2 regions of the Bradyrhizobium sp. CCBAU 53338 genome follow, and region 2 is predicted to be linked to the other one. Evidence: predicted binding sites of a transcription regulator. Region 2 holds the regulator's gene; the other holds the start of a gene.
What was found. The regulator PhoB, encoded in region 2, activates phosphate uptake and scavenging genes when phosphate is short. The targets are predictions, from matches to a motif close to TGTCATNNANCTGTCAT.
Positions count from the first base shown of each region.

Region 1: the regulator PhoB is predicted to act here: its motif matches at 2,202-2,218, upstream of XH90_RS21060 (RNA degradosome polyphosphate kinase).

Region 1 covers NZ_CP030048.1:4,454,718-4,458,925, reverse strand. Annotated here, with positions in the region: gene XH90_RS21060 (RNA degradosome polyphosphate kinase) at 1-2,128, opposite strand, end outside; gene XH90_RS21055 (DnaA ATPase domain-containing protein) at 2,278-2,955, opposite strand; gene XH90_RS21050 (CDP-alcohol phosphatidyltransferase family protein) at 3,049-3,591, opposite strand; gene purM (phosphoribosylformylglycinamidine cyclo-ligase) at 3,745-4,208, shown strand, end outside.
Region 2 covers NZ_CP030048.1:7,021,931-7,026,138, reverse strand. Annotated here, with positions in the region: gene pstA (phosphate ABC transporter permease PstA) at 1-151, shown strand, start outside; gene pstB (phosphate ABC transporter ATP-binding protein PstB) at 148-969, shown strand; gene phoU (phosphate signaling complex protein PhoU) at 981-1,697, shown strand; gene phoB (phosphate regulon transcriptional regulator PhoB) at 1,720-2,433, shown strand; gene XH90_RS33070 (GcrA family cell cycle regulator) at 2,536-3,048, opposite strand; gene XH90_RS33065 (aspartate aminotransferase family protein) at 3,506-4,208, shown strand, end outside.

The sequences.
Region 1 (4,208 bases), 2.6 Mb from region 2:
TTCCACGGCCAGACAGACTCGGATTTGTCATGAAGTAATTGTGCACGTTGAAAGGCTCCTCGCCCTTCGCGGCCTTCATACGCGTTGAGGACCCGTCCGGCAACAATTGCCAGCTCTGCTCATTGTCCTTCAGGTTCGCGACCATGATCTGTTCGAGAACCTGCTGATGCACCGTGGGATTTTGCAGCGGACACAGCACCTCGACGCGGCGGTCGAGGTTGCGCGGCATCATATCGGCCGACGAGATATACACAGCCGCTTTCGCGCTCGGCAGGCCCTGGCCCATGCCGAAGCAGTAGATTCGGCCGTGTTCCAGGAAACGCCCAATGATCGACTTGACGCGGATGTTTTCCGACAGGCCAGGGATTCCGGGCCTGAGGCAACAGATACCGCGTACCACCAGCTCGACCTGCACGCCGGCCTGTGACGCTTCGTACAGCGCGTCGATGATGTCGGGGTCGACGAGCGCATTCATCTTCATCCAGACCGCACCAGGCTTGCCGTGACGGGCGTGCTCGGTCTCGCCCTGGATATGCTCGATGATGCGCTTGCGCAGGGTCAGCGGCGAGACCGCCATCTTTTCCAGATCGCTCGGCGCGGCGTAGCCCGTGATGAAGTTGAACACGCGAGCAGCGTCGCGGCCGATGGTCGGTTCTGAGGTGAAGTAGGAGAGGTCCGTATAAATACGTGCGGTCACCGGGTGATAGTTGCCGGTGCCTGTATGGACGTAGGTGGTGAGGCTGCCGCCCTCGCGGCGCACCACCATCGAGAGCTTTGCGTGCGTCTTCAATTCGAGGAAGCCGTAGACGACCTGCACGCCGGCACGTTCCAGGTCGCGCGCCCAGCGGATGTTGGCCTCTTCGTCGAAGCGCGCTTTCAGCTCGATCAGCGCGGTCACGGACTTGCCGGCTTCGGCCGCTTCGGCGAGGGCGCGCACGATCGGCGAATTGTTGGAGGTGCGATAGAGCGTCTGCTTGATCGCGACGACGTCAGGGTCGCGCGCGGCTTGTTGCAGGAACTGCACCACCACGTCGAAGGATTCGTAGGGATGATGGACGATCAGGTCCTTCTGCCTGATGGCGGCGAAGATGTCGCCGCCATGCTCGCGCACGCGCTCGGGATGGCGCGGCACGTAAGGGGTGAATTCGAGGTCGGGCCGGTCGAGCCGGGTGAGCTGCGACAGCTCGTTCATGGCGAGCACGCCGTCGACCAGGAACACCTCGTCGTCGGCGGCGGACAGGGCGTGTTGCACGAAGCTGCGCAGCTGCTCCGGCATCTTGGCGTCGATTTCGAGCCGGATCACCGATCCGCGGCGGCGGCGCTTCAGCGCGGTCTCGAACAGGCGGACGAGGTCTTCGGCCTCTTCCTCGATTTCGAGCTCGGAGTCGCGGATGATGCGGAAGGCGCCCTGGCCGTGGAGGCTGTAGCCCGGAAACAGGCGGTTGATAAACAGGCCGGTCAACTGCTCCAGCGAGATCAAGCGAACCTTGCCCTCGGCCGGCAGGCGGATGAAGCGGTCGATCTTGCCGGGCATGCGGATCAGCGCGTTCATCGGTTTGCCGTCGGCCTCGCGCGTCAGCTGGAGCGCGATGGTGAAGCCGAGGCTCGGGATGAACGGGAAGGGGTGGGCCGGATCGATCGCCAGCGGCGTCAGCAGCGGGAAGACGTTGTTGAGGAAGTAGTCCTCGAGCCAGGTCCGCTCCGCCTTGGTGACCTCCTTGCCGTCGACCAGCACGATGCCGACATCGGCGAGCGTGCCCCGCAGGTCGCGCCAGATCGCCTGCTGATCGCTGGCAAGCTGCGACACGGTGCGGTTGATCAGGGCGAGCTGCTCGGACGGGGTCAGGCCGTCAGGCGCGCGCTCGGCAATGCCCTCGCGGACCTGCGCCTTGATGCCGGCAACGCGGACCATGAAGAACTCGTCGAGATTATTTGCCGAAATCGACAGGAATCGCACCCGCTCCAGCATGGGGTGGCTGGCGTTGACCGATTCCTCGAGGACGCGGCGGTTGAAATGCAGCCAGGACAGCTCGCGATTGATGAATCGCTCAGGGCTCGAGGCGATCGCCGGCAGGCTCTCGGTCTCCGTTGCTTTCTCTTTTGTTTCAACATCTTGCGCGGAGTCCATGAGAAGTCGGTCCATCCAGTTTGCCCCAATTTGCGACTTATGCGCAAAACCGGCCGGAGCATGTGTTAGTGCGATGACGTTTCGATGACATTGATGTTCCGCTGCAGAGCCGCGTCAAGCGGGCCTGGGGGCCAAGCGCCGCCTGGCGGTCAGACGTCGCGAAGCAACTCAGCGGCGAGCGCACGGGTGACGGGGCGGCCAAGCCGCAGGGCCTCGCCATCGAGCAGTTCCACGGCGCGCCTGGCCGCGGCTGAGGACCTCTCGAGCCGGGTCGCGAGGTAGCTCACCACGGTTTCGTCCACCGTGAGCTGGCGGTCGGCGCAGAACTTGATGATCAGGCCGCGGAACAGCTGGTCGTCAGGCGGCAGCAGCGAAATAAGGGGAATCGTCCGAAACCGGGATCTGAGGTCGCGGAGCTCGACTTCGATTGCCGCCGGCGGCTCACGTCCGGTGAACAGCATGTAGGCGCCGTCCTCGCGGGCGAGGTTCATCAGATGGAAAAGGGCGCGCTCGTCAAAATCACCGGCTTTGAGATCCTCGACCACCAGCGCGCCGGTCGCGAGCGCGCCGGGCACGTCAGGGGCGCTCAGCGCATTGGCAGTGGTGGAGCGGGCGCCTGATACCTCGGCCCAGATCGCGGCGAGATGGCTCTTGCCTGAGCCTTCGGGTCCGGCGAGCCACATGATCCGGTTTGGCCATTCGGGCCAGCCGTCGATCAGGGCAAGGCCGGCGGCGTTGGCAGGGCCCTCGAGGAAATTGTCCCGGCTGAGGCTTTCCGCATGCGGAAGCGAAAATGCCAATTGTCGGGGGTGAACGCGGCCTGCCACGCTTGCTCTGCTCCGTGCCGGCACGCCGGCGCTAACTGAAAGAGATTCGATTTATTCGATCGGGAGTTGGCCTTTTACGGGGCCGCGTCCCTCTCATTTGGCTTCGATCGTGCTCATGTGCCGCAGCCACTCGACCAGATAGAGCGATACGGAGGACAGCGTGAACAGCGTGACGAAGCCCATGAGGATTATATCATAGGGCGTCGGCTTGAAGCCGAAGGCGAGCGCGGCCAGCACCAGCGCCGCGTACGCGACCTGTGCGGCTGTGTTGAGCTTGGAGACCTTCGAGGGCCTCATCTCGACCGGCTTGTCGAACAGCCAGGACACGATCACCGCGGTGACGATCATGATGTCGCGGGAGACCACCAGGATCACGATCCAGCGGGGGATGTCGCCCCAGATGCCGAGCGACAGGTAGATCGACACCAGCAGTGCCTTGTCGGCCAACGGGTCGAGCAGGGCGCCGAGTTCGCTGGCCATGTTGAAGCGCTTGGCGAGGAAACCGTCGACCGCGTCGCTGAAGCCCGCGATCAGGAAGACGGCGAATGCCACCTCCATTTGGCTCGACACGATGGCCCAGACGATGATCGGGACCAGCATGATGCGGCCCAGGGTAATGATGTTCGGAATACTCACGCGGCGCTTCCCGGCACCCGACTTGACCTCGAAATCCGGCCCTTGGAGGCTGAACCGGTTGATATCTACATAGTATAGGGCGGGGCGCCACGCTTGCCATTGCGTGTCCCCGGAATTCGACGTAACCAGCCGCAAACCCACTGGAAATCGGGCATGACCGACCGCAAAAACGGCCTCACCTACGCCGATTCAGGCGTGGATATCGACGCGGGCAACCGCCTCGTCGACCTGATCAAGCCGATGGTGCGCGCCACCGCACGGCCGGGCGCCGACGCCGAGATCGGCGGATTCGGCGGCTTGTTCGACCTCAAGGCGGCCGGATTCAAGGACCCCGTCCTGGTTGCGGCCACCGACGGCGTCGGGACCAAGGTCAAGATCGCGATCGAGACCGGCCTGCATGGCGGAATCGGCATCGACCTCGTCGCGATGAGCGTCAACGACCTCGTGGTCCAGGGTGCCGAGCCGCTGTTCTTCCTGGACTATTTCGCCTGCGGTAAGCTCGACCCGGAGGCGACGGCTGCGATCGTCGCCGGCGTCGCCGAAGGCTGCCGCGAGTCCGGCTGCGCTCTGATCGGCGGCGAGACCGCCGAAATGCCCGGCCTCTACAAGGACGGCGA
Region 2 (4,208 bases):
GAACCTGCCTGTCACCATCAACAACTTCGTGCAGAGCCCCTACGAGTACTGGAAGCAACTCGCCTGGAGCGGCGCCCTGCTGATCACGCTCACCGTGCTTGCCTTGAACATTGGCGCGCGCATTCTTGGCGCCGAGAGGACCGTAAAATGACCGATCTGTCCGTATCCGTGAGTTCCAACGCTCATCTGGCATCGCAGCAGCCGTTGCCGGAGGCCCCGGCCAAGGTGACGGTGCGCAATCTCAACTTCTATTACGGCGAACACCACGCGCTGAAGAACATCAACCTGGCGCTCGGCACCAACCGCGTCACGGCCTTTATCGGGCCGTCGGGCTGCGGCAAGTCGACCCTGCTGCGCATCTTCAACCGGATGTACGACCTTTATCCGGGCCAGCGCGTCACCGGTCAGCTCATGCTCGACCAGACCAACATCCTCGACCCGAAGCTCGATCTCAACCTGCTGCGCGCCCGCGTCGGCATGGTGTTCCAGAAGCCGACGCCGTTCCCGATGACGATCTACGAGAACATCGCCTTCGGCATCCGTCTCTACGAGAAGATCTCGAAGTCCGAGATGGACGGTCGCGTCGAGAAGGCGCTGCGCGGCGGCGCGCTGTGGAACGAGGTCAAGGACAAGCTCAACGCCTCGGGCCTGTCGCTCTCCGGCGGCCAGCAGCAACGCCTCTGCATCGCCCGCACCGTCGCCGTGCGGCCCGAGGTGATCCTGTTCGACGAGCCCTGTTCGGCGCTCGATCCGATCTCGACCGCCAAGGTCGAGGAACTGATCCAGGAACTGTCCGAGAACTACACGATCGCGATCGTCACCCACAACATGCAGCAGGCGGCCCGCGTCTCCGACAAGACCGCCTTCATGTATCTCGGCGAACTGATCGAGTTCGACGACACCAGCAAGATCTTCACGTCGCCGTCCGACCGGCGCACGCAGGATTACATCACCGGCCGGTTCGGCTGAGGAGACGGGACATGGGTTCTGAACATACCGCAAAAGCCTTCGACACCGACCTCCAGGAGCTCACCCGCCTGGTGGCCGAGATGGGCGGCATCGCCGAGCGCATGATCGTCGATTCCGTCGATGCCCTGATCCGCCGCGACGTCGCGCTCGGCCAGCGCGTCGTCACCATCGACGCCGAGCTCGACACGCTGCAGAGGAAAATCGAGGAGCGCGCCGTGCTCACCATCGCACGCCGCCAGCCGATGGCGGTGGACCTGCGCGAGATCGTCGGCGCCATGCGCGTTGCGACCGATCTCGAGCGGATCGGCGACCTCGCCAAGAACATGGGCAAGCGCGTCGCGGCGCTGGAGACGGATTTCCATCCGCTCAAACTGTTCCGCGGCCTCGAGCACATGACCGACCTCGTGCAGCAGCAGGTCAAGTCGGTGCTGGACGCCTATGCCGCGCACGATCTGCCGGCGGCGATGGCGGTGTGGAAGGGCGACGAGGAAGTCGACGCCATCTGCACCTCGCTGTTCCGCGAACTCCTCACCTACATGATGGAGGATCCGCGCAACATCTCGTTCTGCATCCACCTGATGTTCTGCGCCAAGAACATCGAACGGATCGGCGATCATGCCACCAACATTGCCGAGACCGTGTTCTACATGATCGAAGGCCAGGCGATCACCGACAAGCGGCCGAAGGGCGACATGACGACGTTCGCCACGACGGTCCCGAACACCTGATCAGGCAAGGAGCGACCAGACCATGGGCGCACGCATTATGGTGGTCGAGGACGAGGAAGCTCTCACCGAGCTTCTCCGCTACAACCTCGAAGGCGACGGCTATGACGTCGAGACGGTGATGCGCGGCGACGACGCCGACACCCGCCTCAAGGAGCATATCCCCGATTTGATTGTGCTCGACTGGATGCTGCCGGGGCTGTCGGGCATCGAGCTGTGCCGCCGCTTGCGGACGCGGTCCGACACCAAGCAGCTGCCGATCATCATGCTCACTGCGCGCGGCGAGGAGAGCGAACGGGTGCGGGGCCTTGCGACCGGCGCCGACGATTACATCGTCAAGCCGTTCTCGGTGCCCGAGCTGCTGGCGCGCGTGAAGGGGCTGCTGCGGCGCGCCAGCCCGGAGCGGCTCGCGACCGTGCTTGCTTTCGGCGACATCGAGCTCGACCGCGAAAAGCGCCGCGTGGCGCGCTCGGGCCGGCCGATCGATCTCGGCCCGACCGAATACCGTCTGCTCGAGTTCTTCCTGGAGCATCCCGGCCGCGTGTTCTCGCGCGAGCAGCTGCTCGACAGCGTCTGGGGCCGCGACATCTATATCGACGAGCGCACCGTCGACGTGCATATCGGCCGCCTGCGCAAGCTGCTCAATCTCGGCCGCGAGCAGGACCCGATCCGCACCGTCCGCGGCGCGGGCTACGCGCTCGACGATCGCTTCGCGAAGGCCGAGCAGGCCTCCGGCTAGCTACCTAGCTGCCCGCAAGCAAAACAAAAAAAGCGCGCTCGGTGGCGCGCTTTTCTTTTTCGCCCCGGCCGGTGCCGGGACGATGTCGGTCTCAAGCTGTACTCAGCGCGTGCCGGGCTTGGCCGGTGCGCGGCGGCGATCGGCTGCCGGCTGATACGCAACGCGCGAGTGCTGGGCGCAGTAGGGCAGGCCGGACAGGGCCTTGCCGCCGCAGAAGAAGAAATCCGGGCTCGAGGGATCGCCCACCGGCCAGTGGCAGGTGGCTTCGTTCAGCTCGAGCAACGAGAGCCGCTGGCTCATCGGCACCACGTTGTCGTAGGTAACGGGTTCGGCCTCGACCTCGACCTCGAAGGCCTGCGCCAGTGCGGTGTTGCCGCGCGCGATCGGCCTGCTCACCCGCATCATGTGCTGCGCAGGACGTGCCTTGCGTGGCCGCGGAGCCGCTGACGAGGGGCTCTTGGCGCGGCCGGACAGGCCGAGCCTGTGCACCTTTCCGATCACGGCGTTACGGGTGACATTCCCAAGCTCGGCGGCGATCTGGCTGGCCGAAAGTCCGGCCTCCCAGAGCTTTTTCAGCTGCTCGACGCGATCGTCGGACCAGGTCAAAACCGTCATTGCACCCTTTCCTTCGCCGCGCGCCCGCCATCCTGGGGCCGCACAACGAATGCCTAAGCCTCGAAAAACCCGTGCCGCCGGAATCCCTTAAGGCTCGCCGGGCGCGCGAAGTGCGCCCGAACGTTTACGCCGGTACATGAGGACTCTTGGGATCAGAACCGCTGCACGAGATGTCGTATCTGACAAGCCAAACGCTACAATATGGCGTGACTCGCGCGCAAGAGTCCGCCGACTCGCTTCCACATGTTCCGTGGCGAAAATCCTGCAAAATCGTCACCGCAAGACTACGGATTCGGCGTTTCGCGAGGCTTTCCGGGCGGCATTGACACCCGGATCACCAGGCCTAAAATGGCCGTGCGTGCCGCCCTTAAAAGGCGGCACGTTTCGTTTTCCGGGCCGGTCAATGGTGCGTTGCGCAATGCACGCGTCGGCCGTCCGCAACAATCAAGTGATCGTCATGACCAACAGCGCAGCGCCGCATTTGCTCCCCGTTTTTGCCAGGGCCGACATCGGTTTTGAGCGCGGTGAAGGCGTCTGGTTGATCGCAACCAATGGCGATCGCTATCTCGATTTCACCTCGGGCGTCGCCGTGAACGCGCTCGGCCATGCCCATCCTGCGCTCGTCAAGGCGTTGCAGGAGCAGGCGACCAAGCTCTGGCACATGTCCAATCTGTTCCAGAGCCCGGATGGCGAGAAGCTCGCCGCGCGCCTGTGCAACGAGAGCTTTGCGGACTTCGTCTTCTTCTGCAATTCCGGCGCCGAGGCGCTGGAGGGCGTGATCAAGCTGGTTCGCCATCATCATTTCTCCAAGGGCCATCCGGAGCGCTACCGCATCGTCACCTTCGAGGGCGCCTTCCACGGCCGCACGCTGGCGACGCTGGCCGCAACGGGATCGGCAAAATATCTCGAAGGGTTTGGTCCGCCGATGGACGGTTTCGACCAGATCCCGCATGGCGACATTGAGGCCGTGAAGAAGGCGATCGGTCCGCACACCGCCGGCATCCTGATCGAGCCGATCCAGGGCGAGGGCGGCGTGCGTTCGGCGCCTCCCGGCTTCCTCAAGGCGCTGCGCCAGCTCTGCGACGAGAAGGGCTTGCTGCTCGCATTCGACGAGGTGCAGACCGGCATGGGCCGGACCGGCGATCTGTTCGCTCATCGCC